One region of the Peribacillus sp. SIMBA_075 genome, then DNA from elsewhere that is predicted to be linked to it. Evidence: riboswitches for the same ligand, from Rfam matches in the RefSeq annotation. Region 1 holds a riboswitch; the other holds the start of a gene.

Region 1 (15,348 bases):
CAGGAAAAAAAGAATACTCCAAATGGAAATTTGGAGCATGACATTTACCTATGTTTTTCCTTTAGCCACCCGATTACCGATTTCCCACCGTTTTCGCGGAGATCCTCAGCTTCTTCCTTTTCAATGGCCTTACCATCCTTGATCACGATCACCTCATCAAGGATTTTCTCGATTTCCTCGATTTCATGAGTGGCCATGATAACCATTTGCCTTTCAAAATCGATATAAGACAGCAAGCTCCGTACTATCGACTCCCTAACCATAACGTCCAACCCTGAGAATGGTTCATCCAATAGCACGACCGGTGCCTCCCGAGACAGGGCCAGCACTAATTTAAGCCGTCCCCGATTACCTTTCGACATCGTACGGACCTTCTTCCGGACATCCAATTTCATGAATGCCAGCATTTCAATTGCCTTATCCAGGTTAAAATCAGCAAATTGCGATGCATGAAAATCAATATACTGACCTGCGGTAAAATTGGTATAGAAAAAATCAAGCTCTGACAGATAAGAAACAACAGAAGCCGTCCTCCTGCTTACCGGCACCCTATCGACCGTCACCTCTCCATGATCCGGTTTCGCGAGTCCGGCAATCAGTTTGAGCAATGTTGACTTACCGCTGCCATTGGCCCCCAACACCCCATATATCTTCCCCACTTCAAACGTGAGTGAAACACCATCAAGGGCAGTAATGCTTCCATACTTTTTCGTTACATCATGCAGCTCAACCGTCATTTTGCATCCCCCTGCTTCTTCAGAAATTGCTGTACCGCTGTCAGCATTTCTTCTCTCGACAAGCCGATTTCTTTCATATTTTCAACGAATGTCTCGATAACTTCCGTTTGAATCCGGGTACGCAATGATGAAATCAGCATCGGATCATTTTTAACGAATGTACCCTGCCCCCTTCTCGTCTCCACAATTCCATCCCTCTCAATCTCGGTATAAGTACGCTGGATCGTATTCGGATTGACACCCATCTCGACTGCCATTTCGCGGACCGATGGCAGCTTATCCCCACTCTTTACCTCACCCCGTACAATTGAATAACAAATTCGATCGGCAACCTGTAAATAAATCGGCTTTGAAGCATGAAAATCCTCTGACATCCTTTACACCTCAATCTTTCGGTCCAAGAGCCAACATGAAGCGAGGAACAATATCACTAATGCGATAACATCCAACCCGCTTGTCAAAAGCGAAATATTCCCTCTACCTTCTAGATAAAACTCCAACTTGGCTTGAGACAAGCTAAACGACGAACCGTTAAAAGCAGGTACAGCCCATAAATCATCCAGTTTCATATATATCTCGGTATTTCCAACCCAATTTTTCACCAAAACCATTCCTATAAACAGAAGCGACACAATCAGCCAACGAATATTTTTAATAAGCTGAATCCTTGCGAGTGCATGATACACTACCCATAAAAACATCATTAGCACGGCAATGACAATACTGACCGCCGTCATAACCCCGCCTATCTGTAACAAGCCTACTAATCCCGAAAAACTTTCCACCTGAAAGTCTTGCTGAAAATAACTGGTCGGAACCCTAATAGCCACAAATACTAAACAGCAGGCAAATAAAATTGAAACCACCTGAAACAGCACACTTGACAATAATTTACTTCCAAGCAGCATCGCCGCAGACTGAGGATTATGAATCCACAACTGCGTCTTCCCCTCATAATTCAAACATCCAAAAATCAAAGAGAACATAATAAATGGTTGTAAGAACATGATTATCCATGTGCACACATAAAAAAGACCTGCAACTTCCAAATACCTGGATGCTAATAAAGCAATAAACACTAAGCCAACCTGTGCAACCAATAGCCAGAGAAGTGTGGATTTCCCGATCAGCCACTCCTTTTTCATTAAACCTTTAAACGAATTCAACTTCCCAACCCCTTCATTATTGTTCTAGTTACATAGTACACGGTTACACTGATATATGTCAAAAGTATTATAAAATAACAAAATATACTATTCTTTTATAGTAAATTTAAATATAATAGATGAAGTGGTTACTATAAGAGGAAGGAAGTAAGATATGAGACATGAAAAAAAGACGAAAAAGAAACGGACATGGCTGAAGGTAGTCGGTATAATTGTCCTACTTTTCATATTAGCAGGGGGAGCGTTTGCCTACTCCTTATGGAATGCTCTAACTAAAACCGTTGACTCAATGCATACACCCATAGACCGTAACACGGATAAACGTACAAAAGACCTGGCACTATCGGATCAGGAGCCCTTCTCGATGCTCATGCTCGGTGTCGATGAACGTGATGGCGACAAAGGCCGTTCAGATACAATGATCGTATTGACGGTCAATCCACAAAAGAAGTCAGTCAAAATGCTAAGCATTCCGCGTGATACACGGACCGAGATCGTCGGTCATGGTACACAGGATAAAATCAACCATGCGTTTGCCTTCGGCGGCGCAAAGATGTCCATGGATACTGTTGAGAACTTCCTCGATATCCCGATCGACTATTATATGAAGATCAATATGGAAGGATTTAAGGATATCGTTGACGCAGTCGGCGGAGTGACTGTTCAAAACGATTTGGACTTCACCTCCGATGGCATTCATTTTGCGAAAGGTTCGCATACTCTTAATGGGAAAGAAGCCTTAGCCTATTCACGAATGAGGCATGATGATCCTAATGGTGATTTTGGCCGCCAGTCCAGGCAACGTTCCATCATCGAGGCTGTCATCAGGGAGGGTGCGAGTGTTTCCTCTCTGACGAAATACAATGATGTCTTCGACGCACTAGGCAATAATATCCAGACGAATTTGACGTTTGATGACATGATGGACATTCAAAAGAACTATAGGGACGCTAGCAAAAGCATTACCCAATCATCCATAAATGGCAAAGGAACGAAAATCGACGGAATCTACTACTATATTGTGTCGGATGAGGAAAAAGAAAAGGTTCAATCCGAATTAAAAGAACAATTATCCATCAAATAAGAAAAAATGAAAAAGCTGTCCGGGCCTGCATCCCGACAGCTTTTTCATTTTCACCGTCCAATAATCTGACAAAAAACGAACACCAATTGTAGAGATTTGTTGGAATTTTTGTTGTTTATTAGGCATGAAAAAACGGTATAATCTAATATGAGCTGATACTTACATTTCCCCTTGCCCCTTTCATCACTTGACACTATTATTCTTTGGACCCGGAATTCCATCAACCATCATTCATCAACCATAATAAATAATCCTAAACAAAAGGAGTGGATTTAATTGAAAATCAAAGCAGGCAGCTGGGCTATGCTAAGCACACAGGACAAAATGTTTATTCTGAAAGCCATCAGTGATCGCTCAAGAATGAAATATGTTTCATGATAAGTAGACCTATTGGATCATTATACGAGAGCATCGCCTCTCCCTTTTCACTAAAACGAACTTGTGCCTGAAAAAGGAGAGGAATCTATTCAAACTGATAATTCCATAACAAACGCCATTCGCCTTTTTCTTTAACGACATAGCAATCCTGTTCCAATGTGAACACCCCAAAACGAGAATTGAAGACCTGTGTAACTGGAATTTTAAAGGCCGTTTTATGCACCCTTCCATCCTTATCCAGACTCCAGTTCTTCACTTTCTTAACACGGCCTACATCATACTGAAAGGTCTCCACATCCATATGCTGTAAAAACACATGGGAGCGGTTTTGCACATAATCTGCCCGATTCGGAAACCGCAGCTTCATTTCAGAACTTAACAGATCCCAGGACTTCCCGAACTCCGCTTCGCTTTCATACTCATAAAAATCTTCCACCACGCTTTTTGAGCCGCTCGGCCAAAGAAAAATGATCCAAGCCACTGCAGCCAATGCCAGGAAAATAATCGCCAATGCTCCCAGTGGAACCTTATTCTGTCTCCTCACTCATCAATCACCCTCACAGGTTATCATTCATTTATATATATAGGGGAAAACGATAAAAAAGAAGCATGTTATTAGACAAAGCCATTCTCTTTTGAGGTACCGCATGCTAGTTTATTAAATAATTGTTGTATCCCCTTTATGCAGTCGCAATCCCTCAAACTTCGGCATGTTAATAAAACAAGCTGTAATGAGTGGTTTAGGCTTTTCCGTATTGCCTTACATCACGGTAAAAAACGAGATTGAAAAGGGATCCTTAAATATTATTGAACATAATGAAAGATTTGAGCCGATTTACTCACATCTACTCGTCAAGCCGAAAAAATGGCAATCCCCAGCGGTTGAAAAATTTATTGAGTTAACATTGGAATCTGTATAGCCATCGACTTATGGAATTAAAAGATTTCCATCCTAAAAAACACTAAAAGCAGTGCGATTTCACTTGCGAAATCCACTGCTTTTACTTGTTTTCATTCACTTTTTCCTGTGCCGACACTCCAAAAGAAAAGCATATTGTTAGTAGTTTATGTGAAAGGAGCTCTCAGATTCTAGGACTTCTCCATCGATAAAAGAAAAGAAAAAAGAAAATTCCCAGCAAACCGCCAAACGTGTCCAGCATGACATCCTGCCACAAGGGAGTTCGGCCACCCGTTAGTTTTTGATGCAGCTCGTCAGCACTTGCATAAAAAAGGATGCATAAAAAAGCGCCTGGAAACGAAAGAACAGGATTCTTCACAAAACGGCGCCAAACACCATATGTCAATAATCCAAACACAAAAAAGATAAAAAGATGGGCACCCTTCCGAAGGAAAAACTCCAGAAAACCATTCACCCCTGCTGTTTGGGCACTCACTTCAACGCCACCATACATGAATGAAATGCCGCTTAATCTATCATACCAATACGGCGTATTGAACTGCGTCAATAAAGGGGAAATGCTTTGCTCCTCATACGTTTGCGAGGAAAAAAAGAAGATGACCATCGCCCATAAAACGAGCAAACCCGGGACGTAGTATCTACGGATCATATACTATCAGGTTCTTCCATGATCCCGCTTAATTTCTCCTTAATCTCGTCCACAAGTTCATTTACCGTAACATCCTGCCCAGACTCTCCTTTGGCAAAAGTGTCTTTTAAAATATCAAAAAAATCCATTCGAATGTTCCACTCCAATATCATTGAGCCACCATTTCATACTGTTGTCCTAATCCTTTTTTTCAAAAATAAGGAATATAGCTCTTTTTATTTGATAATCACATATAAAGTGGTGATTGGCAAGCGGAATTAATCTACAAAAAGGTAAAATCTGAATTTTTAAAGAATAATAAAAGAAATGATCACAAAAAGTTCATAACTGACGGAATATTAAAATCAGCAGTTGAATACATGCAGTTCATTTGGTGTAAGATCCAAATGAAAAAACAAAAAAAGGGGTGATTCCTCAGCCCCTTCGATACCCACTATGATTGCCCCATTAAATAAGTCATCAATGAAATCAATACTAAAGTAATGGTAATATAAGTCCCAATAAAAATTTTCTTGCTTCTCTGTTTTTTTTCATAAACTTCCTCGAACGTAATGAATTTGTGTTTTGTCATCAAATAATCTCCTTTTATTTTGATGGCAGCTATCTGACATCGCCTTCCGCGAAGTCCCTTTGCTTGATCTTTATAGTTATATCGGCATATAACCGAAAACATTTAGGTATTATTCACTATATAGTTTATCATACAAAGTACCTTAATTAATATATTCAATTCTACCAACAAGTCTTTTATTCCTATGTATTTATTCTTAATGCAAAGCAATTATCCCTACCTGTTCATAGAACTGTTTTTTGGGCTGCAATTTGTTTAAACCATACCTATTTACCTATTAGTAAATAAAAAGGATAGAAATTCACCCTTTGCCAAAAATAACAAAAAGGATATCAACGAGAGGAAGAGAAAAATGGATGCAGAAATGCAGGAGAAATGCGGGGTATTTGGAGTGTTTAATCACCCCAAAGCAGCCGAATTAACTTATTACGGACTTCATTCACTTCAACACCGTGGTCAGGAGAGTGCAGGAATTGTGGCTAGTGATGGGAAATCATTCAGGAATCACAGGGGAATGGGATTAGTTACCCAAGTATTTTCACGGGACATCCTTGATGGGTTAAGCGGAAATATGGCCATTGGTCATGTACGATATTCAACTTCTGGTGAAAGTTTACTGCAAAACGCACAGCCCCTCGTTTTTAAATATAGCGAGGGGGACTTGGCTGTTGCTCATAATGGCAACCTCGTAAATGCAAGGATAGAACGGGATGTGTTACAACAGCAGGGAAGCATATTTCAAACAACAACCGATACTGAAATTATTGCCCACTTAATAGCTCGTTCAAGTAAAAAGCATTTCGCAGAAAGCGCACCTGATATGCTTAAACGTATCGACGGTTCATTTGCCTTGATTATAATGACTGAAAAACAAATGCTAATTGCCTTGGATCGTCATGGGTTACGTCCGCTTAGCCTTGGGAAAATTGGCGAATCAATCATCGCCTCCTCAGAAACATGCGCTTTAAATGCGGTTGATGCTAAGTTCTGGCGGGAAGTTGAACCGGGTGAATGGCTTCTTATAGATGAAAATGGAATTCAAACTGGAAGATTTGCGGAAAAAGGTAAGGTTTCCCTTTGCTCCTTTGAATTTGTCTATTTTGCCCGTCCAGATAGCGTCATTCAAGGAAGAAGTGTCTTAGCAATCCGAAAGGAATTAGGTCAAATTCTGGCAAAAGAACATCCGACACAGGCTGATGTTGTCGTTGCAGTTCCCGAATCAAGCGTCCCTGCCGCCATTGGTTTCTCCCAACAATCAGGAATTCCATATGAAATGGGGATTATTAAAAACCCTTATGCTGGTCGTTCATTCATTGAGCCCACGCAAGAATTGCGCGACTTAGCTGTTCGACTGAAATTAAGCGCTGTGCAAGAAATCTTGGAAGGAAAAAGGGTGGTATTAGTCGATGATTCGATTGTCAGGGGAACGACAAGCAAGCGCATTGTCCAATTGATTCGGCAAGCAGGTGCCAAAGAAGTCCATGTAAGAATTAGTTCACCTATGGTTAGAAACCCTTGTTTTTATGGAGTGGATATGCCAACTAAGGAAGAACTATTTGCCAACAAACACGAACACGAACGAGCGATGGGACAGGTTATCGGGGCAGATTCATTAGCCTTTTTAAGCACCGAAGGGTTATTAGAGGCAGTAGATGTAGATCTTGGAGAAACTAGCAGTCGCTGTATAGCCTGTTTTAGTGGGGCTTACCCAACTGATATTTGAAGGATATGGCAGGCACCACACAAAAACAACTGTATTTGTGTGATGCCTAAAACCCCATTTTCCTAATATTAAACCCACGCTGTATTTCTCCTCCTGACAGCCGACCTCCTCGATCACCAATGAGTGTATCTTTTTATTCCGAGTCTTTAATTTCTTATCTTATAAGTTCATTATAATTTTGATCCAACCGAAAAATGACAACCACAAGGGCAGACTGAATAAGGTTCCCCATATGATTCCCTTCATAATATTTGCAGGTCCATCCATAATAAAAATCCCTCTCATTTAAGTTGATTTTATTATTGTGTCCATGATTCATTGTTCAGGATACCCTTTCATATGTTTTTGGTAAAAAAGTCCACAAAAAAAAGACTGAATATCAGTCTTCCATAAAGTAAATATTTATTAACCCATTATGAACTTTTTATCTCTATTACCTAAGATGAACTCCCGCACATCTTCAATGGATAATCCTAAATTTTTAGCCTCTAAAATTAAATAAACCCATTCTTCTAATTCATTTTTTGCTTTCATGACAAATCCCGCCCCATTTGTGGTAACTCAGCCGCCATAGCATTTAGCCTTAGACCTGTAATTTTGCGTCCCTACTTTTCAATAGGTTTGCTTTTCTCAAGAATATATTCTTTCATTTTTAATAAATCTATTGAAAAAGACTTTTTGATTCTCTGTTTCCATGACGCTCAACCATCATGCCCTCAAAAAAAATTCCCCTACTTTAATACTATATTATTAATGTTAATTATACTTAAAATCTTAACAATTGCTCATAATATTATTCGTTTTTTTATGTCATTTTTCCACATCATTCATCAAAAAGTGACATTACAATATATAACTCAGGTAAAATGCGCTTTCTTTAAACACTTTTATTTTAAAAAATAGAGATATAATCCTATAATTAACTCATATTTGCTATAGCGAAATAATATTTCATGTCAATTGGCTTTACTAGTAATAATGATTCAGTTTTAATTAATTTTCCCTAAGAAAAAAAGCCAGCATTACAAACCATAATATGGCTGTAACCTGACTGTTTATTATATATTTTAGAGTTTACACACTTGATTCCATTTGGATCCCTAATAGATTGCTAAACATCCCTCTTTTTTCACTCGCTAATTGGTTATATTCACCGACCTGAATAATTTCTCCCTGATCCATGACCAACACTTGATCGGCATTGCGAATCGTCGATAATCGATGAGCTATTACAATGATGGTCATTTTTCCTTTTAATCTTTCAATAGCGGATTGAATCTTTGCTTCGTTCTCGGTATCCAGTGCACTTGTTGCTTCATCCAAAACAAGGATGGCTGGTTTGCGCAGAATCGCTCTGGCCAGTACTAGACGCTGCCTTTCTCCTCCTGACAGGCGGACACCTCGATCACCTATGAGTGTATCCAAGCCTTGAGGAAGCTTTCTGACAAAATCCGCGGCTGCAGCAAATTCCAAAGACTCCCATATGGATTCATCACTTGCATCAGGGTCAATGATCAGCAAATTTTCCCTTATTGTTGCATTAAAGAGAAATGGATCCTGTGGAATATAACTTATGGACCTCCGCAACGATAATAAGCGGTCATTAGTAAGGGGAGTATCATCTATTCTGACTTCACCCCTATTAGGTTGATTCAACCCCATTAAAATATCTATTAAGGTGCTTTTTCCGGCACCCGATCGCCCTACAATAGCCGTCATCCGGTTAGAGGGAATGTGTACGTTTATATTTTTAAGGGCATACATACTCTCACTTTGATCATAACTAAAATACACATTACGACAATCTAACCCTCGTTTAATTTCAATAGGCTTGATATTTTTATAATCGGATTCATATAACTCTCTCGCAACTCTACATTCGTTTTGTAAATCCGACAATGCTTTAAAAGATGGAAGCGTAGATCCTATTTGCTCTAAATTAGACTGAATGCTAGTGAACCTTGGCCATAACCTTGAGAAAATAACCATGATCAGCATTAATTGTGCTGGCTGGGCCATGAACATCTTTATCGAAAAAAACACAAAAATGGCAATTAAAAGTGAAGATACGATTTTGAAGATCATTTGGGAAGTTGTATTTAACGTCGTTAACTTGATTCTGTTTTTTTCCATTCTCTCACTTAAAGAAAGAAACCAATTCAAATGAGATTCCTCTAGTGAATTACTTTTGATATCTTTCATTCCGTTAAGGTGATCTGTCATACCGGCTAAATATGTTTGTGTTAACTGAAAGGTTTCCTTTCCTATAGACTGAGACTTTTTCACAAATTTCCGGGACGAAAAAATAAGGATGAACCCAAAGGCTATTATAAAGCTCGTCATTGGAACAGATAAATAAAAGGCTATACCGATTTGAATGAAAGTAAATATAAGGGAGGCTATGAACTGTAAAAATAAATTTATCCCTGCACTCACATTGAAGGTTTCATTAGTCATGATGTTGATAATATCGGTTTTCCTCTTTTTTAGGTAAAATCCCCAATTCACTTGCAGCAGACTGCCATACGCCTCATCCCTTAACTTTCTAACAAAACCCTGTTGGATTTTCACTCCCAGGATTGTTTGATTCCGCTTAAATACACTTTGTCCTACCATTAATATCACGTAAACTCCAAGTATCAATATAAGACTGAGCGTTTCCGGGATTCCTAAGAATAATTCATTAACCCAGCTTAAGAAAGGAACTTCATCCGTTTTTATATCCATTACACCGGTCAATCCAATCAATGGGATCAATAAGAAAATTCCTACACCTTCTAAAAAACCTATTAAAATCATACAAATAAGATTGATATATAGAACTTTCCCCGAATAATCATGTATTCGTTTGGTAAAAAGTAAGAGATGCTTCATAATCATGTCCTCCATTCGCAGGCCCTATTTAATCGTTTTCCTCCATGTTACCCGGTGGCACCATATTGTTTTGTGGTAAAGAGCGAAAATGGAAGGAAAGGTATTGGGTATCCACTTTTCTAAGATTATTAATTCACATTGAAGATGAAGATATAAATGAGTATGTGTGGGGGTGGTGAAGCGTGGGCTCATGGATCTGCTTATATTCATTATTGATACTCAACATCTGGGGTATTATAAACTTCCTAATATCAGATTATTAACCAGATTCTTGTTCCTTCAGCTTCCCAGAATTGTTCTTTTTAGAGAACTTAGAAACAACAGTGAACCTATCCATCACTTCAAAACCAGTTATATAAAAAGGTCCACTGCGTAGCCAAGCATGTGCAATGAGCCCTCCATTCTCATCTTTAGCTGTACCTAAATAGAGCGTACTATCAATCTTTCGTTTCTCCAGCATTTTCATACCTGCAATAGCTTTAACAAGACATTGGCTTTCCCATATGGTATAGCGGCTCATAATATTTATAGCCCTCGATACATTTGCTAATGTCTCTTTATTGGCTGCATTCAAGTCATATGAAGACTCTTTCATCTGCTCACCAAGTGTTGGCGCAACTTTTGAAAATGAAAGGCTTTTAAGATAACGGGCCTTGCCTAAATGTAAAAAAGCTTCGATAAACAGCAACTTTGTCTTAAAATCCAATCGAAGAAAAGTCTGAGCTTTCTTTATGATATTCATTTTTTAGCCTCCTAGAGCCTAAAGATAAAGATTCATTACTAGGATTTGATACTAACTAAGCCTTGTTCTAACAATTGATTTAAAAAGTCAGTGACATGTGACATACAATCGGCTGGATCGACATTATATTGTGACTGTAATGTTATAACTAACTCTTGAATTGAGATGGGTTCCTTCACTAACTCCCATATTTCTCCGCCCAGCTCACCTAAATTATAATATTTTCCGTTAGAAACGCTTAACATCACTTTTTCCCCATCCATATCACTTACTATGTTTCCTGGACTTTGGCTATATAGAGTTTTCGTATCAAGTTGATTAATATTCATGAACCATTTCCTCCCCTTTTAATACATGTAAAATTATTTCCGATAAGTCTGGTGCTGTAAAACGATTTGTTGGTCGGCTTATTTGAAAAAACTCAATTTTCTTGATCATTCTAGCAGAAGTATTAAAATGCCAGTCCATCAATCCAGACTTTTGGATAAAAAAATTACGGTATGTATGATGATACAATTTATAAAACCTTTGAAGAGATTGTATAGGCTTAATATCTATCTCTGAATCTTCTCCCTTGATCAATTCAAATACACCAGCAAGCGGGAGTGGTTCAGAAAAAAACTGACTTTGAACAGGAACAGCGAATTTATCTTCTCTAACAATGAGTGGCTGATAGTTATTTGAATCCATTTCAAAATGATTTAAGCTTTCCAGCCATAACTTTTGTTGAGGATATGAAGGTGTTACAATTGGTATATTCTCATGATTAAGAGTTACTGGTATGACATCATCACTCATGAGCTTATAGCCCCTTTTTAAGAAGGCTGAAGCAAGAGTGGATTTCCCAGCACCAGAATCACCAACAATCGCATATGCCTTTCCATCTATGGCTACCGCACTTCCATGTATAGGGAGGATTTTTCTTTGCATCAATATTGCTCCCATGCATGTTCCGAGGATATACAGACGAATCTCATCTTCTTGTGCCGCATCAATTGGGGAAAATTCTATTCTATTTCCGCTTTGGATCAAGAAAATGGCCGTCTTGGAAACATGGAACATGATCCAGTCTTTCTTAATGACAAAATCATCATCAGGAACTGAATGCTCAGACCATAATGTATGTAAATCAGCTTTTTCGATAACAATATCCGTTTTATCATCCTCTACATTAATAGGAAGCAATTCAGGCAAAGGTATTTCACTTGAAATTGTTAAACCATACGCTTCATAAACCGTCTTTTTTTTGACCTCGATCATATAAATACCCCCGAACATTAAATAACGTCTCTTCATTAGCAGGTCCTAATGCTTAATACTTTGTTATTGAAGTCATACCCCTATTAACTGGAATAGGGGCTTAGGGGAATCCTAACAGACTTTGTTGCGCAAAAAAAAGGTTAACTAAAAGTTATATCACCTTTAGGAGTATGTGATGGGAAAGCAGCATCTGTATATTCTCCATCAGTTCCAAGCATCGTTTGATTAACATCAAGAATTTCTAATTCAGGTTTTTTCCATTCCTTTTTCATTGTATTCACCTCCTTTTAATTAAATTGTTTTAAAAACCGATACACGATTAAACTTCGCATGAGGAACTTATGTTCAGGATTTGTAGCAAGTTCTGGTCCCGTTCCTTTTTTTATCGTAACTAATGCATTCTTGATCGCTTGACCATCCAGGAATTCCAGAGCTTTATCATCTTTGCTAAGCTGCTCTATCTCCTCTATGAATTCACCCCATTTAGGAAGCATACGGTGTATCCAATCAACTCCTTGCACACCCCTGTGCCGTTGGTTCAGCCTTACCTTATCGGGTAAGAAATTCACTGTAGCATTTCTAATCAGGGCACGATCCATGCCATCTTGTACATATTGGCTTTCCGGAAGTGATAAACAAAAGCGAATAACACGGATATCATTCGTCGGATCTCGCTTCCACAACTTGTATCGTAAGGAGAGCTTTGTGGAAAGCGTATTCCCTGCATTCCATTGAAAGATATCTTCAAAATGCTTTTTTCTTTCATTAAAAATATCAGAATTCGAATACCAGCCTGTTTCATCGATTCCGAATTCTTTAAATTTGTCATACACGCCTATTTCTTCTGCAAATCGTGGAGCGATTAAGGAAGGAATTTTATATGGCGCGCCTTCCGGAAAAATCCGCTCAATTATTGGAAAGCCGATTCTAGCAATAGCTTTCATCTTTCGCAATCTAGATCCGCCAACATTTCTCCTATGATGGTCCAACTCTTGGTAAAGTCGAACCCATTTTAATCTTTTTAATAGGAGCGAGTAATACTCTAAGGGGAACCCCCAGGAGATTGAAAAGTTCCCTCTATCCCCATTAAGCAAAACACCTACGTCATCCTCATTCGCTTTTTCAAACATCCCTTTCAACCAGAAAGAATTTTCAAAAAACTTATATGGCATCTCCATGATGTCAAGAAAGTCTTCCATTTCGGAATAGGAATCTTTCCCCTTAAAGTCACAATAATGATCAATAATGCCACCAACATGTCCTACCGTCGATTTGATGAAAGGCCGCTCATCCGCAAAAAAATATTTAGGCGTAAAATCTTTGAAATCTTCGGGAGGAATATAACTATATGTATGTAGTGCAGTGCTTTTCCGCTGCAATTTATTCACAGCAAAGCCAACAACAGCCCCAGAATCCAACCCACCACTTAACTGGGCACCAACTTTCCGATGTGTCCTTAATCTAGATGTAACAGCCTCCTGGAAGACACTTTGAAATGCTTCTATGTAATCTTCATTAGATTTAAGTTTTAACTTATCCCCCTGAGTTAAATAGGAATATCGTTTTAACGTTATCCTATTATTCTCTATTGTTAAGCTATGGGATGGGGGTATCTGATTTATGGTTGTATACGGCGTTATTGAAGAATCTACTGCATCAACCATTCCCGATACTGCCAAATACTCAGCAAGCCACTGCTCATTCAACTTTTTTTCAATAAAAGGTAATGACAAAAGTGGATCCATAGTCGTGCAAAATGCAAATTTCTGATAGTTTTGGTGATAATAAAGAGTTCTGCTCCCTGAAAAATCCCTTGCCCCAAACAACTTCTGTTTCTTTTCGTCCCAAATGACAAAAGCAAAATCCCCTACTAAAAATTTGGGCGCATCTTCCCCCCACTTATAGTAGGAAAGGAGAATTAGTTCACTATCCGTCATGCCCTTTTGAGCAGATGGCTTAACTTGTAACCTCTGAAATAACTCATCACGATTATCTATAATTGCATCAGCAGTGATGGTACACTGCCTTTCAAAATCATAAAATGGGAGCTGCTCTCCAACAGATTCCGGCGTGATCCATTGAGCATGACAACCAAGGAAAATCTTTTCAGAATGCCACATCTGGATCGAATCAGCAGGGTACTTTTGTAAAGCCGACATCAAATTATGGCATTGTTGAAGATTTATAGACTCCTCATTAAAATGATAAATACCGGCAATAGCACTCATGTTTTCCCCCTGCTTGTTTTGTTATGTAAATTAATCACATTATCTTTCTTCTATGTTGGTTAAAAACTTTGATGAAAACACTTCTATCATCTGATTTAAAAAATTTCACCCCAACTAATTTTAAAGGTGTCCATATTTCTTTCATTTGTAATAGAGGCATAAATATTCCTCCTTTCTTTATCAACTACCTTTGACTTATATCTATGAGTCTTAGTTATTTATATTTATTTTAATAGAGATACATTATATAAAATGTTAATAAACCCTAATTTTCAATTCATATAAATAATGAATCCGAAAATTCAGATATTAACAAACTTAATTCTTTACTTATTTATGTTCAAAAATCTCCTGATGAGCGTTTTTCACTACGGTATAAATAAACACTGTAGCAGTACTTTTTTTACGAACAATACGTTCTTTATAACGAATTATATAAGCTAAAAATACCACCTATTTATGCCTATGTCAATAAATTATATAAATCAATATTACAAATAATAAGGATAATTATTCCATTTGTTTTTTAATGTTAATGTACTGATATACTTTTTTATAATATTGAAGAAATTATCTAATTAGCTTATTTTTTGATAGTATGGAATTTACACTTCATACTTTTTCTCCTGATCATTACTGTTTCCTTAATCTTTTTTTTATACCAGCACTGATTTCAAACACCTTTAACTGGAGTATCATTACATATGAAGAATATGCATAGAAATCTAAAACAGCAGATGGGACGCGAATAGGGAAGAAAAGTTTCATTCGAAAAAAATAAACACTTTAAACACATTTTTAGAAAGTCACGATGAATCGTTCCTACCATTGGATTGTGAATCAAAGTTTGTTATATCCTTAATTCCCCACTTACATTATCAAACTTTCCACTATCCTTCTTCGAGTGCATTCCTCCAAAGTACTAAACTATTAGAACCGAGAGGAATCTACTTAAAATTCCGGCTGGAGGAGGTTGAAAAAGAGGTATTAGAAAGATATCAGTTTGCTCATACCCTT
Region 2 (15,348 bases), on a different contig from region 1:
CTTACCCCGCTTGTCCACTTTCCTTTAATTGATCGTCAACGAACAAGATGCCCAATTCGTAATGCTCCCCGTCAAATAGGGCTCTTTGCACAAAACGAATCTGTTCATTATTATCGATGACCTCAAGCTTGCAATGCGCCCGGTTTATTTGTAGCGCCCTGTATAACTCTTCTTCTTCCCTGACGACGACACCATTTATTTTCGAAATGACCTCCCCTTTAAGCAACCCCATCTTATCTGCCGGAGATTGAGGGATTATGCCTAAGATCTGGACACCAAGCTTACTTTTTGAAAAATAAAAAGGGAGCTTTTCATCCATTGCCTTTTGGGAATAATGCAGGAATTCTCGACCCAGGATTGCTAAAATGGCCGTAATGATTGCCAATGGCGGGTACCAGTAACCAACTGCCGCTAATAGCGTAATCACAAATCCCAATGCTCCTATCTTTTTGCCTTGCGCCCTAATGGCCTGTTCCGGGAGCGTCCCATGAACTTTTTGCTTGAAGCCGATTAAAATGGGAAGCACGATTGGCGACAGATTTATGTCCCCGATTGAAAAAACCGGATACCATTCGAAAGGCGCTGGAAGCTGTCCTCCTGGAATCATAACGAACATTGGAATTAGCCAGATTCGCTGTGAAACATACACACCTATCGGCTGCCCCCTCTTGGATACCTCCAACTGTGGGGATACCCTTTTACTTCCATTGCCTACAATCAAAAACCCTTCAGCAATCAGCAATAACCCTATCAAAATAACAAGTGTCGGATATACGGACTGATCCAGCTGATTAAATGCATCCTGAAATACCGTCAGCTTGATATCTCTATCATATAAAAAGAAAAGGATAAAGAAAGTGAGTCCCACTGTATAAACGGGGGAAACGAACCTCCTTTTCATGGATAACATAGACAAGATCGTAACCCCTGCCATGATGAACAGCGCCGCCAAGGGAATGGTGAGTCCCAAAGCCAACGTGAGGACAGAAAGGATTAATCCCCATATCAACCCTTGAGGTAACATGGAACGCAGCTCCATGGAAATACTGTAGATCTTCGTATTAAAATCATGGCGTTCCCGTTTAACGCGAAGATAGCCGATGAATAAACAATATGCAATCGAAACATAAAGCAAAGGATGAAGGAAGAGTTTTCCTAATCCCATTAAGCATGCTATCAGCCAATCCGTTGTCAATTTCTATCCACCATCCTCAAAAGTAATCAAAATTTTGTTGAATTTCGTTCTGGTCATATACCTCCTATTCTATCAAAAATGTAACCTCCCTGCCTATTAAGATGCAGAAAAAGTAGCTTTATCTTTTGTTTCCCCTACACTGCCTTCATGTTTCCAGACGGAAGCTTGATCAAGCGCAAAAAAAGCACCGCTTCTTAAGCTGCGGTGCCTTCGCATTATTTCACTAAATAATTCAAAGCCGTGCGTAATTGAATATCATTATCTTCATCCTGGATCTTTTCCAGTATGGCGGATTCAAGATGTGCCGCGGTTTTAGCGTCCAGCTTGCCAGTCACTTTCAGTCCAAACTGTTTTTGGAATGCTTTTACAGCGACTTCCGTACCCCAATCAAAATAACCATCCTCACGACCCGGTTCAAATCCAATTCCTTTCAGAATGCTTTGTGCATACTGGATTTGTTCATCGTTCATATCCCGCTGCAGGACCTTCTCAACGGCCAGCTGATGGGCATTAAAGTAATCTGGCTGTTTTACTTTGATTGTCGGTTTGATCCCCTTTTTATGGATCCAGTTGCCTGAAGGCGTCAGCCACTTATATAATGTAAGTTTAATCTTACTGCCATCACCCATCGGTACAGCTTGCTGTACTGTGCCTTTCCCGAAGGTCTTCTCGCCGACCAATGGATAGCCTCCCGCCTCCTGCATGGCGCCAGCCAGGATTTCCGAGGCTGATGCGCTGCCTTTATCCGTCAAAACGGCAATGGGATAATCTTTCGCTTTCTTAAGGCTTGTAAAAAACGATTGGGTTTCTCCCGTTCTTTCTGCAATTTGCAAATAGGGCTTTTCCTTTGTGATGAACTCGCCAAGAATCGTTTCCACACTAGAAAGAAGGCCACCTGGATTGCCTCGTACATCTATGACCAAGCCTTCGATTCCCTTCTTTTCCAGCTCCTTCATCTGTTTTTTGAAATCAGTGGCAGTATTCTCCGAAAATGTAGTCAACTCGATGTAACCTATTTGTTCTCCGGCGACTTCCTTAATTGATGAAAATACGGTATCCAATGGAATTTCAGCACGAACCATATTGAATTCAAGTGGATTGGCAACCCCTGCCCGCTTTATTTCCATTTTTACGGGTGACCCTTTTTCGCCACGGATTTTCAGGCGTGTTTCATATAGATCTAAACTTTCTACACTTACACCATTCACCTTAAGGATTTGATCTTTCGGCTTTAATCCAGCTTTTTCGGCAGGCGAGTCTTTGTAAGGAGATACAATTATGACCTTACCATCTTCCATGCCAATTTCAGTCCCTATCCCTTCAAAAGAGGAGTCCAAGGTTTCATTGAATTGCTTAGCGGTCTCCTTGTCCATATATACGGAATAAGGATCTTTCAACGCTGACAGCATCCCTTGGATGGCACCTTCCACCAGATTAGAACCGTCCACCTGTTCTACATACTGGCTTACGATCAAACCGTAAGCTTGTTCCACTTTTGCCCATTCCTTATCCTTCGGTATTGTTTGACTTTCTTCCTTTGCTTCATTCTTATCCGGGAAGCTTGTCCAATATATGCCCCCCACTGCTCCAATGGCTAGTGACATGATGATTGCTAGAGGAAGTACCCATTTTTTGACCATATTTATCCCCATTTCTGACCCTGATATGTATTTCACTATATGTGGGGATTGGAGTGAATATGCTTGAAGAAAATGATACACCACAAAAAAACAGATTAGGAATTTATCCTAATCTGTTTTTCCGATGATATATTGGGTATTAAATATTTATATAGTTTAAAGGATTAACAGCATTTGACTTGCTATAATTCCATGGCCCTTTATGTAACTCAAAGTGTAAATGCTGACCGGTTGAATGTCCTGTGCTACCCATGATGCCAATTTGTTGGCCTTTGGCAACAACAGAACCTTCGCTTACTTGTCTAGATCTTAAATGTGCATACACAGTAGTCCATTGCTGACCGCCGATTGAATGGGTAACAAAGACGACGTTACCGTATGTACTTGATAAGTAAGAACGGCTAACCACTCCGTCTGCAGCTGCTACAACTGGAACCGTTCCGCTAGCAGCAATATCGATGCCGGCATGCTGTTTATTCCAGCGTTCGCCCATTCTTGATGATACATATCCTGCACTTGGTCTAGTGAAAGTACCCGACGATACAGCTGGCACTTGACTTACATTAGACGAAGAGAGTGAAGGTGATGGTGATGAACTGTTGCTTTTTGCACTGGATTCTGAAGAAGTAGATTGTTTTTTAGATTCGGATGCTCGAGATGCTGCTTGTGCTGCCGCTTGAGCCGCTTCTTGCTCTGCACGTTTTTGCGCTTCGGCTGCCGCTTTTTTACGAGCTGCTTCCAATTCGGCAAGACGTTGATGCTCTAAGTTGATGGCTGACTTGATAGCCTTTTCTTGAGCAGCAAGATTCTCTTTTTCTTCCTCTAAGCCCATCTTCACATCTTCATGTTCTTTAGTTTGTTGCCTTAATTTCTTAACCAATGCATCCTTTTCTTGCTTCTGCTGCTTTTGTTGCATTTGAATTTCCAATAGTTCAGCTTTTGCCACTTGTAAACTGGCAAGCTTCGTTTCAACGGCATTTTGCTTTTCTTCCAGATCCTTTTTATCCAGCTCATGCTGTTTTAAAATATCCCTGTCGGCTTCAGCAATTGTCGCTACAGCTCCGACACGGTCAACTAAATCCCCAAAACTGGATGATCCGAATAATACTTCAAGATAGTTCACGTCCCCACCAGTCTCCTGGAAAGAAAGTGCCCTTTCCTTCAATACTTCATTACGTTTTGCGATCCGCTCTTTTAATACTTTAATCTCTTCTTTCAATGCCTCTATTTCTTTTTTCGTTTCTGTAATTTCAGCATTTTTAGCATCGATTTTTTTTGAGGACTCTGCAATTTTCGCTTCAATGGCCTCGATTTGTTCTTCTGCTGTCATTTGCTTATCCTGCAGGTTATCGATTTTCTTCATCGTGTCTGAAATATTCGATTCAACGCCCGAACGTTTTTCCTGAATGGATTCTTTCTGTTTTTGCAGATCCGAAATCGACTCAGCATGAACCGAAGGTGCCGCTAAAATGCTTCCCAACCCAATCATGATGGAGGCATTCATGGCAATGATATTTTTTTTCACGTTTCATTTCCCCTTTCAATCCCGTTACATCCAGTGCCTTGTAACGTCTCTCTATCTGTATCTGGCTTCTTTTAATATTCGAGTGTAAAGATGCTTTTTTATACTTTCAAGAACTTCCTAACGGACATCAAGCTGCCCCATATCCCGATAACGGCGCCAATTACAATGAGGATGGCCGAAACTTGATAAATAAATGGGTTTGCAGGCAGGAAATCTATGAATTTGAACGTAATCTGTGGTGCAGCATATTTATAAATATTGTAGTAGAGTGCAGCAATCAGACCGATTGGAATGATGGAACCGAGGATTCCCAACCATAGTCCTTCCAAGAAGAATGGCCAACGGATGAATGTATTCGTTGCTCCCACTAATCTCATGATCTCAATTTCTTTTCTTCTAGCTACAATGGTAATTTTAATCGTATTCGAAATCAGGAACATTGCAGTAAATAGTAATCCTACAATAAGAACGATCCCTATGTTTCTCGCGATATTCACGAATTTGAATAGTTTCTCGACGTAGCCTTGTCCATATTTAACACTTTGGATATAATCAAGACCTTCGATTTCCTTTGCCACCTTGATGACATCTTGCGGAGATTTCGTCTTGATGATATAAACGTCCCTTAATGGGTTGTCCTGTTCAAATGGTTTAAATGCATCACCATTATCGCCTAAATCATCTATTAAATTCGTAAGCTCTTCATCTTTTGGAGAGAAGATGACTGATTCAATGCCCTTCATCTTCGTAATCTTCCTACCAATATCTTTTATATCGTCATCATTCGCCGCATTATCAATATGTGCACGAACTTCGACATCTTTCTCCACATTTCCCGCGATATGATTTAAATTCATCATGAGCACTAAAAAGACGCCAACCAATGTTAGTGTGACCGTTACTGCACTGACTGAAGCAAACGTCATCCATCCATTACGGCCAATATTTTTAAAACTTTCACGGAAGTGACGGAGCAATGTTCTAAATTTCATATCCGTAATCACCTCGATGTTCATCGCGAACTATTTTTCCACTTTCAATGGCAATGACACGTCGTTTGATATTGTTGACGATGTCCCTATTATGTGTGGCCATGACAAGAGTAGTTCCGCGTTTATTAATTTCTTCAAATATGTTCATGATTTCCCACGATGTTTCAGGATCAAGATTCCCTGTAGGCTCGTCGGCTATGACTACCTTAGGATCATTGACGATCGAACGGGCTATCGCAACCCTTTGCTGTTCCCCACCAGATAACTCGGAAGGCAGCATCCTTGCTTTATGTTTAATGCCAACCAGATCAAGAACTTCCATGACTCTCTTTTTGATTTCTTCTGGTTCCTTTTCGATAACTTCCATGGCAAATGCTACATTTTCATATGCAGTGAATGTTTGAAGGAGTTTAAAATCTTGGAATACCATACCGATATTACGGCGGAATAGAGGAACTTTCGAATTGCGGATACTTGGCAGGCTAATGCCATTGACCAAGATATTACCGCTTGTCGGCTTTTCTTCCCTATACATCATTTTGATGAAGGTCGATTTTCCGGCACCACTGGGACCTACTACATAAACGAACTCGCCTGGCTTTATTTTCACATTGATACCATTAATGGCAATTACGCCATTTGGATATGTCTTTTTCACATCTATCATTTCTATCATTCTAAAACCACCTAATTTGCTTGTATTATCACTATGTATCTACAGCTTTTTCGACAATTTTCACTGAAATCTGACAGGAATCTCTCTTACTTGAGCACAGAAACATTATAACATCAAATTTTGTCAAATTAAGCATAAAAAATATTACAGTTTCATTTCAGTTAGACATATATCAACATCTATGTAATATTCCTAGGATTTGATTGCTTGATAAGGGATTAAATGTGGTTATTCGAGGATTTTAAAGGAGACTATACGAAATGAAACGTCCTGCTAAGCAGAACGTTTCATTGATCATTACTTATGGTCGGCAAGCCATTCCGCGACCATACTCGCTTCCTTGCCTTGGATTATAGCTTTTGGCATTGCACCTTGGCCATTCGCAATGACCTTTTCGATGTCCGCTTTTGATAGCCTCGAGCCGACCTTCGTTAAATTCGGTCCCACACCGCCTTCGAGATTCACTGCATGGCAGCTTGAACATTTGTTTTCGTAAATTTTCGCGGCATCACCAGCACCTGCCGTTGTCGTTTCGCTATTTTTAGCAGGCTCTTTATCTCCAGCATCATCATTTCCACCGCATGCTGCCAAGGCCAAAGAAGTACCCAGAACTAAGGCTAACCATTTCATTTTCATTGAATTTACCCCCTCTGATTTATACCAGTACAAGAACATTATACCAATTCCATTCCAGTTTAAAACCCTCCCCAAGTTCCTCCGATGCGTCGATTACAATTACAAACGCTTTAGGGTCAACTTGTTTCACCATTTGTTTCAATTTAGTGAATTCCGACTGGTCTATTACGCACATCAATATATAGGACGAGTATCATCCGTATAGCCGCTATATCCCGATATCCCTGTAACACCACCCCGGTCATGGCAATTATGGCCGAACCAACAATCACCCATCAATACTCCATTAACTTTTGCATTAAAGGATGCTTCGCCTCCCGGTTTCTTTTCCTCTATATATAGTATTGTCCGAACGAAGCAGAACATCCCTTTTCATATCCTGTTAATGTCAGCCAGAGGACGTGTTTAATAGGTCATTCAAGGATCTTTCATTCATAAGAAACCATAAAAAAGCCGGACCGCGAAAAGGTCCGACTTAATATCTTATAATTTTGAACGTAAGTACGCATCAATGAACATATCAATGTCCCCATCCATGACAGCTCCCAAGTTTCCGGTCTCCGCACTAGTACGGTGATCTTTAACCATGGAATACGGGTGGAAAACATAAGAACGAATTTGGCTTCCCCAGCCAATTTCCTTTTGCTCACCCCGGATTTCATCCAAATCCGCTTGTTGCTGTTCGATTTCACGTTGATACAATTTGGCTTTCAGCATATTCATGGCTTGGGCCTTGTTTTTGATTTGCGATCTCTCGTTTTGGCACGTTACCACAGTATTTGTAGGTAAATGGGTGATCCGGACTGCCGAGTCAGTTGTATTGATATGCTGACCACCTGCACCACTTGCCCGGTACGTGTCGACTTTCAAATCTTCCGTGCGTATTTCTATATTGATCGTCTCATCGAATTCCGGCATAACTTCACACGAAACGAATGAAGTATGGCGCCGTCCCGATGAATCGAAAGGAGAAATACGGACTAGACGGTGCACGCCCTTTTCCGCTTTCAAATAGCCATAGGCGTTATGGCCTTTGAAAATTAAAGTGACACTTTTGATTCCAGCTTCATCACCTGGAAGGTAATCAAGGGTTTCCACTTTAAAGCCTCTTTTTTCACCCCATCTTGTATACATACGAAGTAGCATGGAACCCCAATCCTGGGACTCCGTTCCGCCTGCACCTGGATGAAGTTCAAGAATGGCATTTTTCGAATCATATTCTTCACTTAGTAAAAGTTGAAGTTCAAAGTCATTCATCTTTTGTGAAAGAATCGTGATTTCTTCTTCCAGCTCAGCCAAAAGTTCTTCATCATTCTCTTCTTTCACTAGTTCATATGTCAAATCCAGATTTTCATATGATTCATTAAGGTCGGACAATTGATTCACTTGTTCTTTCAAAGCATTCGTTTCATTGATGACAGTCTGTGCTTTTTGCTGATCATTCCAAAAATCAGGATGTGTCATCTCATTTTCAAGCTGTGCGATTCGTGCCTCTTTTTCATCTAAGTCAAAGAGACCCCCTAAAGTCCGTTAATCGTTGCGCTGTCCGTTCGAGTTCATTTCTAATTTCTGCCAATTCCATTTCTCTTCACCTCATTAAGTATGTTAAAAAAAATCCCTGTAGAGGGATTCGCTTCATTACAAATTAACCTCTTCAAACTATATGCAAATATATTGCTTTATGCAAACTAAACATGAAAAGAGGCGGCAAGCGTTAAACTTTACCGTCTCATAATCATTATACACCTAACTTTAGCCTAAATTACCATGGCAATTCTTATATTTTTTACCGCTGCCGCATGGACATAACGCATTCCGGCCAACGTCTTCCTTTTTACGGGCAGGGGCCTTTTTCACTTTTCCCCCGTCTTCTTCCTTCGGGTTGACCGCTTGTCCTTTTATGACTTCCTTCCGCTCTAAATTGTTGCGGATTTCAGCCTTCATGATATATTTAGCGACTTCATCTTCCATAGAAGCAATCATGGCTTCAAACATTGCGAAACCTTCAGATTGATATTCACGTAACGGATCGATCTGGCCATAAGCACGAAGGTGGATCCCTTGGCGCAATTGCTCCATTGCATCAATATGGTCCATCCACTTACTATCGACTGCACGAAGAACGATTACTTTTTCGAACTCACGCATTTGTTCTTCGGATAGCTCTTCTTCTTTTTGGTCATAGCCTTCTTTCACTTTTGCTAAAATGAATTCAACCAATTCCAATTCATCTTTTCCATCTAAATCATTTACAGTGATTGAGCCTTCATTGAATAGGTTACCATTCAGGTAATCGACTAGACCTTGTAAATTCCAGCCTTCCTCATCGCCCATTGGTGCAAATGCGGCAACATTGCGCTGGATGGATGCAGTAATCATCTTTTCGACGATTTCACGTAGGTTCTCACTTTCCATTACATCGAAACGCTGCTTATAAATAATTTCCCGTTGTTGACGGAGAACATCATCATATTGCAGTAACTGCTTACGTGAATCGAAGTTATTGCCTTCGACCCGTTTCTGTGCGGATTCAACGGCCCTGGTCACCATTTTACTTTGAATTGGCTGGGAATCATCCATACCAAGACGTGCCATCATGCTTTTCATGTTATCCGAACCGAAGCGGCGCATCAATTCATCTTCCATTGATAAATAGAATTGAGTGACCCCTGGGTCTCCTTGACGGCCGGAACGACCACGCAACTGGTTATCTATACGCCTGCTCTCATGGCGCTCCGTACCGATGACAGCAAGTCCACCAAGCTCCTTGACACCTTCACCAAGCTTGATATCCGTACCACGTCCTGCCATGTTGGTAGCGATCGTGACTGAGCCTTGATTACCTGCATTCGCAATGATTTCCGCTTCACGTTCATGGTTCTTTGCATTCAAAACATCGTGAGGGATCCCTTTTTTAGATAAATAGGCAGAAATGACTTCAGATGTTTCGATGGCAACCGTACCGACAAGCACAGGCTGACCCTTTGTATAACGTTCGGCGATGTCTTCCACGACAGCCTTGAATTTTCCATCAGTTGACGCGTATATAAGATCTGCCCGGTCATCCCTAACGATATTCCTGTTTGTCGGGATCGCGATGACATTCATATTATAGATATTGCGGAATTCCTCTTCTTCAGTTTTGGCTGTACCAGTCATACCGGAAAGTTTTTCGTACATCCTGAAATAGTTCTGGAACGTAATCGTCGCAAGAGTCATGCTTTCATTTTGAATCTCAAGGCCTTCTTTCGCTTCAATCGCCTGGTGGAGACCTTCACTGTAACGGCGGCCCTTCATCAAACGGCCAGTGAATTGGTCAACGATGACAATCTCACCTTCCTGGACCACATAATCCACATCCAAATGCATGGAAACATGCGCCTTCAACGCCTGATTAATATGATGATTCAAAGTAACGTGACTAATATCGAACAAATTATCGATGTTAAACGCTTTTTCAGCTCGGTTCATCCCATCTTCGGTCAGCTGAACACCTTTTGTCTTTTCATCATACGTGTAATCCGTATCTTTTTGTAACGTTCTCACAAACGCATTGGCTTGAATATAAAGCTGGGCCGATTTTTGTGCGGAACCGGAAATGATCAAAGGCGTTCTCGCCTCATCGATCAAAATCGAATCGACTTCATCAATGACAGCAAAGTGCAATGGGCGCTGTACCATTTGTTCTTTATATAACACCATATTGTCACGTAGGTAATCAAAACCTAGCTCATTATTCGTGCTATACGTAATGTCAGCATTGTACGCCTCTTGTTTTTCTTCTTTAGAATGACTGTTCAAATTCAATCCGACGGTCAAGCCAAGGAAATCATACAATACACCCATCTCAGTGGCATCACGGTGTGCCAGATATTCGTTGACAGTAACGACATGTACACCTTTACCAGTAAGCGCGTTTAAATAAACCGGCATGGTGGAGGTTAATGTTTTACCTTCCCCCGTTTTCATCTCGGAGATATTTCCATCATGAAGCGATGCCCCACCCATGATTTGAACACGGTAAGGATATAAGCCCAGAGCACGCTTTGCCCCTTCACGCGCAACCGCAAAAGCCTCAACTAGCAGATCATCCACTGTTTCCCCGTTTTGATAACGCTCTTTAAACTCACCCGTTTTGGCACGCAGCTGTTCATCCGATAACGCAGCCGTCTTATCAGCCAGCGCTTCGACCTGATCAGCGATTTTTTCCAAACGCTTTATTTCCCGCTTATTCGGATCAAAAACTTTATTTAATATATTAAGCATTCAATAACGCTCCTCTATTATGGTAATGATCGTTCAATAACAAAATTCATATAAGTAAGAAGAAACACACCTTCTATTATTACAATCCACGCTTAATTTTACCACTTCTACCCTAGAGGTACAACTTCATGTCACTTACCTGGTATAGACCTGAATACAATTCTTGCGAAAAACAATGGATAAATGAAGAGTAAAACTGTTAAAATAAAAGGAAGTATAAAAAATATATTGCAAACTCCCCACTATTCCAAATGCAACTGAGAACTATCCATAACCTTCCATCACTAGATCTGTGTCCTTCTCTAGCGATAGCATGTCAAGGTAATCAAACCTTACAGGCTCCATGCTTTGAATGATTTAATGTGGGCTACTCAAACTTATAAGCAGAAGATAAATAGAACATGTTTCGAGGTGGTATTGATGATTGGTAAACGTGTAAAAAAACTGCGAGAAGAAAAGAAAATGTCCATGACTGAACTCGCCGATAAAGCGGGGGTGGCAAAGTCTTACTTAAGTTCGCTCGAGCGAAACTTACAAACGAATCCTTCTATTCAATTTCTTGAAAAAATCTCCGCCGTGCTTAACATTCCTGTTGATGCCCTTCTTTACGATGCACCAAATAAGGAAAACTTGGACACTGACTGGATGAAAATCGTTGAGGAGGCTATGAATTCGGGTGTATCAAAACAACAATTCAGGGAATTCATCGAGTTTAATAAATGGAGGAAAGATAAAGAAGAATAGTAGTTTAATAATCTACCTACATAATCCGGAAGAATACAGCTTGAATGAACCAGACTTGCTAGAATCTCATGGAAGAACAACCCTATAAACAGCTAATGAATTGAACCACTGTTTATAGGGATGTTCTCGCTCCTTTTCAGTACTCAACTTCCATCGTTCTCCTCTAATGTAACCTCAAGGCTTTCCCGTTCAAAAAAAGCACTAATTTCCTCTTTTTTGAAACCCAAGCTCCTTGCTTCTGAAATCAACTTTACCCATTCTTGATCTATTTCCACATTAGCCACCTCTTCTACCTCCTAAAATACTCTTTGTATTTCAGGCAGACCAGCCATCGTAGTCGCTAAACCTTAGACCTGTGCCTTTGCGCCCTAATCTTCCAATAAGTTTGCCTTTGTCGTGTTACTATTACCGAATACATTACTTTTAAACATATTATAACGGATACACACTCCATATATTGCTATTTTATGTCGGTAATCCATCTAAAAGCAAACCTTTTATCCGACAAAATATTACAATATTAGGAATATTTAATATTAATTCAATCATTATCAAAGTCCTATTCATATTCGCTTTTTTATAAAATGGGGGATACTGCCTTCATTAACCATCGATGGGGCGTATTAATTCTCTCTTTAGGTGCAACCAATTTTTTGCACAGTTAAGTCCTCACCGCAGATCGGGCAAAGCCACTTTCCATATTCGGCACTGCTAAAGGAAGCCCTATGGTATTTATGGCAATTGTTTCGATATAAAAAACGCCCCCCTCTGCACCTTTATCAAATGTTTTTTATTAAGAAACTACTCGTTCTCTTTAAAGAATTAACAACTTGAGCATAGTACAAAAGTTGGTGGTGTTTGAATAGGTAAAAATAATCATCTATCTCGTTAAAGAACAAGAATTGTTCGTTAATTACAGTCATTTTTTATACCTTTTGATTATATCCATTTAACTTTAGTAAAATAGTAATGAAATAATCATCGGCTAATGGGAAACTACCAAAATGTATAAAAAAGCACAACCCAGAGGCTGGGTTGTGCTTTCGATCTAAGATTAATATATTTAACTAGGTTCAATTAATCCGTAGCGTCCATCTTTACGTCGGTACACCACGTTCGTTGTGTTAGTATCCGCATTCGTATATACGAAGAAACTGTGACCAAGCATATTCATTTGTAAAATGGCTTCTTCACTGTCCATCGGCTTCAAATCAAAGCGCTTATTGCGGACCACTTCAATATCAGTATCCTCTTCGAATTCATCCACCACTTCGTCAACTTCCGTATTGAAGGCGAATGCCTCAGGAGTCGTAGATAGGTTGTTCCGGAACTTACGATTGACCTTCGTTTTATGTTTACGAATTTGGCGTTCAAGCTTATCATTGATTAAGTCAATGGCAGCGTACATATCCGCATTTTCCTCTTCAGCGCGAAGAACCAAATTCTGCATAGGGATCGTCACTTCGACTTTGGATGTATTATTGTTCACTTTCAAATTCACTAACACATTTGCATCTGGTGTATTGTTAAAATATCGTTCTAACTTGCCAATTTTCTTTTCGACGTATTCTCGAATTGCTGGAGTTACCTCAATGTTTTCACCGCGTACGTTGTAATTCATAAAGTGAGTCCTCCTTAAATTAAGACTATACAGTTAGATTCTACAATACCCCTCCGGTTCCCTTTAGAAACACATCATGAAATATGTCGAAATTATGAAGCAATTGTCGGAAGGTTTTGGAAAGGGTTGATGTCTGCCCTAGCTTCATTATATCAAATGCCTAGCAATAAAGAAAAAATTAAGCCTAAATTATTTACAGAAAATTTAAAAATATTTAACATAAAAACCGTTTGGAATCCAAACGGCTGGGTAATCAATTTCTTTTATCGTAGAACATGCCATCGATTGATAGACTTTCATAGGGGTTCGTGTATTTATTAGATGATTTTTTCTTCTTATTTATTTCCTGGATGTCCCGCTTTATCTCCAGCTTTTGGAGATAAAGCATGCGATCGACCTGTTCGTTAAGTAACATTGTTGCACGGCCAAGCTGTTGCTCTTCACCAGTAAAAGGCGGTTTGATTTGAGAAAGAAGTTCATCCCGCTGGTCAATCAGCTGTGTGAACCTTTCTATTTTATCTTCACGTTCTGCAATCGTCCGATCTTCCAAAACGGCAAGTAATTCAACAGTCAAATCATGAAAGGTTTGAATGGTCATTACACTTGACCGCTTTGTGTAAACTGTTTTTTCCGGTTCATCTGAATAACTTCCTTCCAGGTATTACGGAAGTCAGTAACGAGTCCCTCGACCTCTTCCAAGGCTGCAACATCATTTTTCATATTCGCCTCTATCAGACGTCGGTTCATGAAATCATACAGACTCATCATTTCCTTGGACACTTCGACATCCATATTCAGCGTCACCATCAATTCATGGACAATGTTTTGCGCCTTTATGATGTTGGTATTTTTCACTTCGATATTTCCCTCTTCAATTGCTTTTTTCCCAAGCATGATGAACTTTATGCAGCCATTATAAAGCATTAATGTAAGCTCTCCCGGGGATGCTGTATTGACTGAACTTTGTTGATATGATTGATATGGATTATTTATCGCCATATTTATCTTCCTTTCCGACTTGCCTTAACTAAAATAAGAAGCTAACGATGAACTTTGGCTGTTTGCCTTTTGAATCACTTTTTCCATGGCCGTGAACTGATTGTAGTAGCGCGATTCCAATTTCATTAACTTTGCTTCAAATGTTGATATTCTCTTATCCAACCCATCAACCAATTTTCCAATTGTAAAATTGTTATTAACATATCCGGCCTTTCCGGCCTTTTCAGTAATCACTTTCATGGATGATTCTATATCATCCCGTAACCGGCGCGCGAGGCCTTTATCGCTTTTCTCCGTTCCATTGGCCATGAACATATCATAAATCGCATTGGGATCTTCACTAATGGCTGCCCGGAGCTTGTCCTCATCAATCGTTAATTTACCGCCCTCCAAATAGTTCTTGGTCGTAGTGATACCCAAACTGCTGAGATTGTTTTTTCCTGAAATTCCATCCACCGAGGTGTATAGGGACGTTCTCATCGTAGTTAGGAGACTTTTTAGTGTTGAGTCACTTTTTAACGTTCCGCTCTTCGCTTTCTCATCCCACATCTTCACTTCATCTTCTGTCATTGCCTTCTTTTGCTCAGTAGTAAGCGGGGTAAAGGAGCGATATTTCGCTTCACCTGTTTTATCCTGAACCTTTTTAATGGTTTCATTGTATTTATTCACAAACTGAGTGATTGTATCCAAGATGGAATCCACATCAGCCGTTGAAGAGAATGTGATGGTATCCGTCGTTTTCTGCTTAACCGTTATTTCCACTCCATTGATTTGAAACGTATTCGAAGGCCGGGAAATGTCCAGTCCATTATAAGTAATCGATGCATTTTCCCCTTTTGCGCCGCCAGCCCCTTCATTATTACTGCTCATTTTTAACACAGCAAAAAAATCTCCGCTACCCCCTAATTCAATTTCAGGGCGATCATTTACATCTCCGGTATTTTTAGCAGTGATGGAAAACTTCTGGGAGGTTTCATCAAAAAATAGAGTCACTCCCGAGTTAGCATTAATTTTATTAATAACACTCTCTAGCGTATCGTTTTCATTAAGAGTA

What was found. Region 1 has a riboswitch for cyclic di-GMP ahead of SB775_RS13985 (anti-repressor SinI family protein). Riboswitches for the same ligand answer to the same signal wherever they lie in the genome.
Region 2: another riboswitch for cyclic di-GMP. It lies ahead of SB775_RS03730 (anti-repressor SinI family protein); the one in region 1 lies ahead of SB775_RS13985 (anti-repressor SinI family protein).

The regions. Positions count from the first base shown of each region.
Region 1 is NZ_JAWRYN010000016.1:72,491-87,838, reverse strand. It holds gene SB775_RS14035 (ABC transporter ATP-binding protein) at 45-737, opposite strand; gene SB775_RS14030 (GntR family transcriptional regulator) at 734-1,111, opposite strand; gene SB775_RS14025 (hypothetical protein) at 1,115-1,903, opposite strand; gene tagU (polyisoprenyl-teichoic acid--peptidoglycan teichoic acid transferase TagU) at 2,058-2,987, shown strand; gene SB775_RS14015 (hypothetical protein) at 3,451-3,909, opposite strand; partial or broken gene SB775_RS14010 (LysR substrate-binding domain-containing protein) at 4,082-4,285, shown strand; gene SB775_RS14005 (VanZ family protein) at 4,448-4,933, opposite strand; gene SB775_RS14000 (YwzD family small protein) at 4,930-5,079, opposite strand; gene SB775_RS13995 (hypothetical protein) at 5,367-5,504, opposite strand; gene purF (amidophosphoribosyltransferase) at 5,857-7,227, shown strand; gene SB775_RS13985 (anti-repressor SinI family protein) at 7,633-7,761, opposite strand; cyclic di-GMP riboswitch class I at 7,780-7,863, opposite strand; gene SB775_RS13980 (ABC transporter ATP-binding protein) at 8,302-10,101, opposite strand; gene SB775_RS13975 (lasso peptide biosynthesis B2 protein) at 10,361-10,843, opposite strand; gene SB775_RS13970 (lasso peptide biosynthesis PqqD family chaperone) at 10,882-11,172, opposite strand; gene SB775_RS13965 (HPr kinase/phosphorylase) at 11,162-12,103, opposite strand; gene SB775_RS13960 (paeninodin family lasso peptide) at 12,244-12,375, opposite strand; gene SB775_RS13955 (asparagine synthase-related protein) at 12,391-14,331, opposite strand; gene SB775_RS13950 (hypothetical protein) at 14,366-14,491, opposite strand.
Region 2 is NZ_JAWRYN010000003.1:67,271-82,618, forward strand. It holds gene SB775_RS03680 (PDZ domain-containing protein) at 2-1,195, opposite strand; gene SB775_RS03685 (S41 family peptidase) at 1,411-2,835, opposite strand; gene SB775_RS03690 (murein hydrolase activator EnvC family protein) at 2,975-4,360, opposite strand; gene ftsX (permease-like cell division protein FtsX) at 4,459-5,352, opposite strand; gene ftsE (cell division ATP-binding protein FtsE) at 5,342-6,028, opposite strand; gene cccB (cytochrome c551) at 6,326-6,664, opposite strand; partial or broken gene SB775_RS03710 (YitT family protein) at 6,684-6,898, opposite strand; one part of gene prfB (peptide chain release factor 2) at 7,148-8,182, opposite strand; one part of gene prfB (peptide chain release factor 2) at 8,184-8,246, opposite strand; gene secA (preprotein translocase subunit SecA) at 8,417-10,930, opposite strand; gene SB775_RS03725 (helix-turn-helix domain-containing protein) at 11,351-11,674, shown strand; gene SB775_RS03730 (anti-repressor SinI family protein) at 11,818-11,958, opposite strand; cyclic di-GMP riboswitch class I at 11,990-12,074, opposite strand; gene hpf (ribosome hibernation-promoting factor, HPF/YfiA family) at 12,738-13,295, opposite strand; gene fliT (flagellar protein FliT) at 13,549-13,893, opposite strand; gene fliS (flagellar export chaperone FliS) at 13,893-14,294, opposite strand; gene SB775_RS03750 (flagellar hook-associated protein 2) at 14,319-15,348, opposite strand, start outside.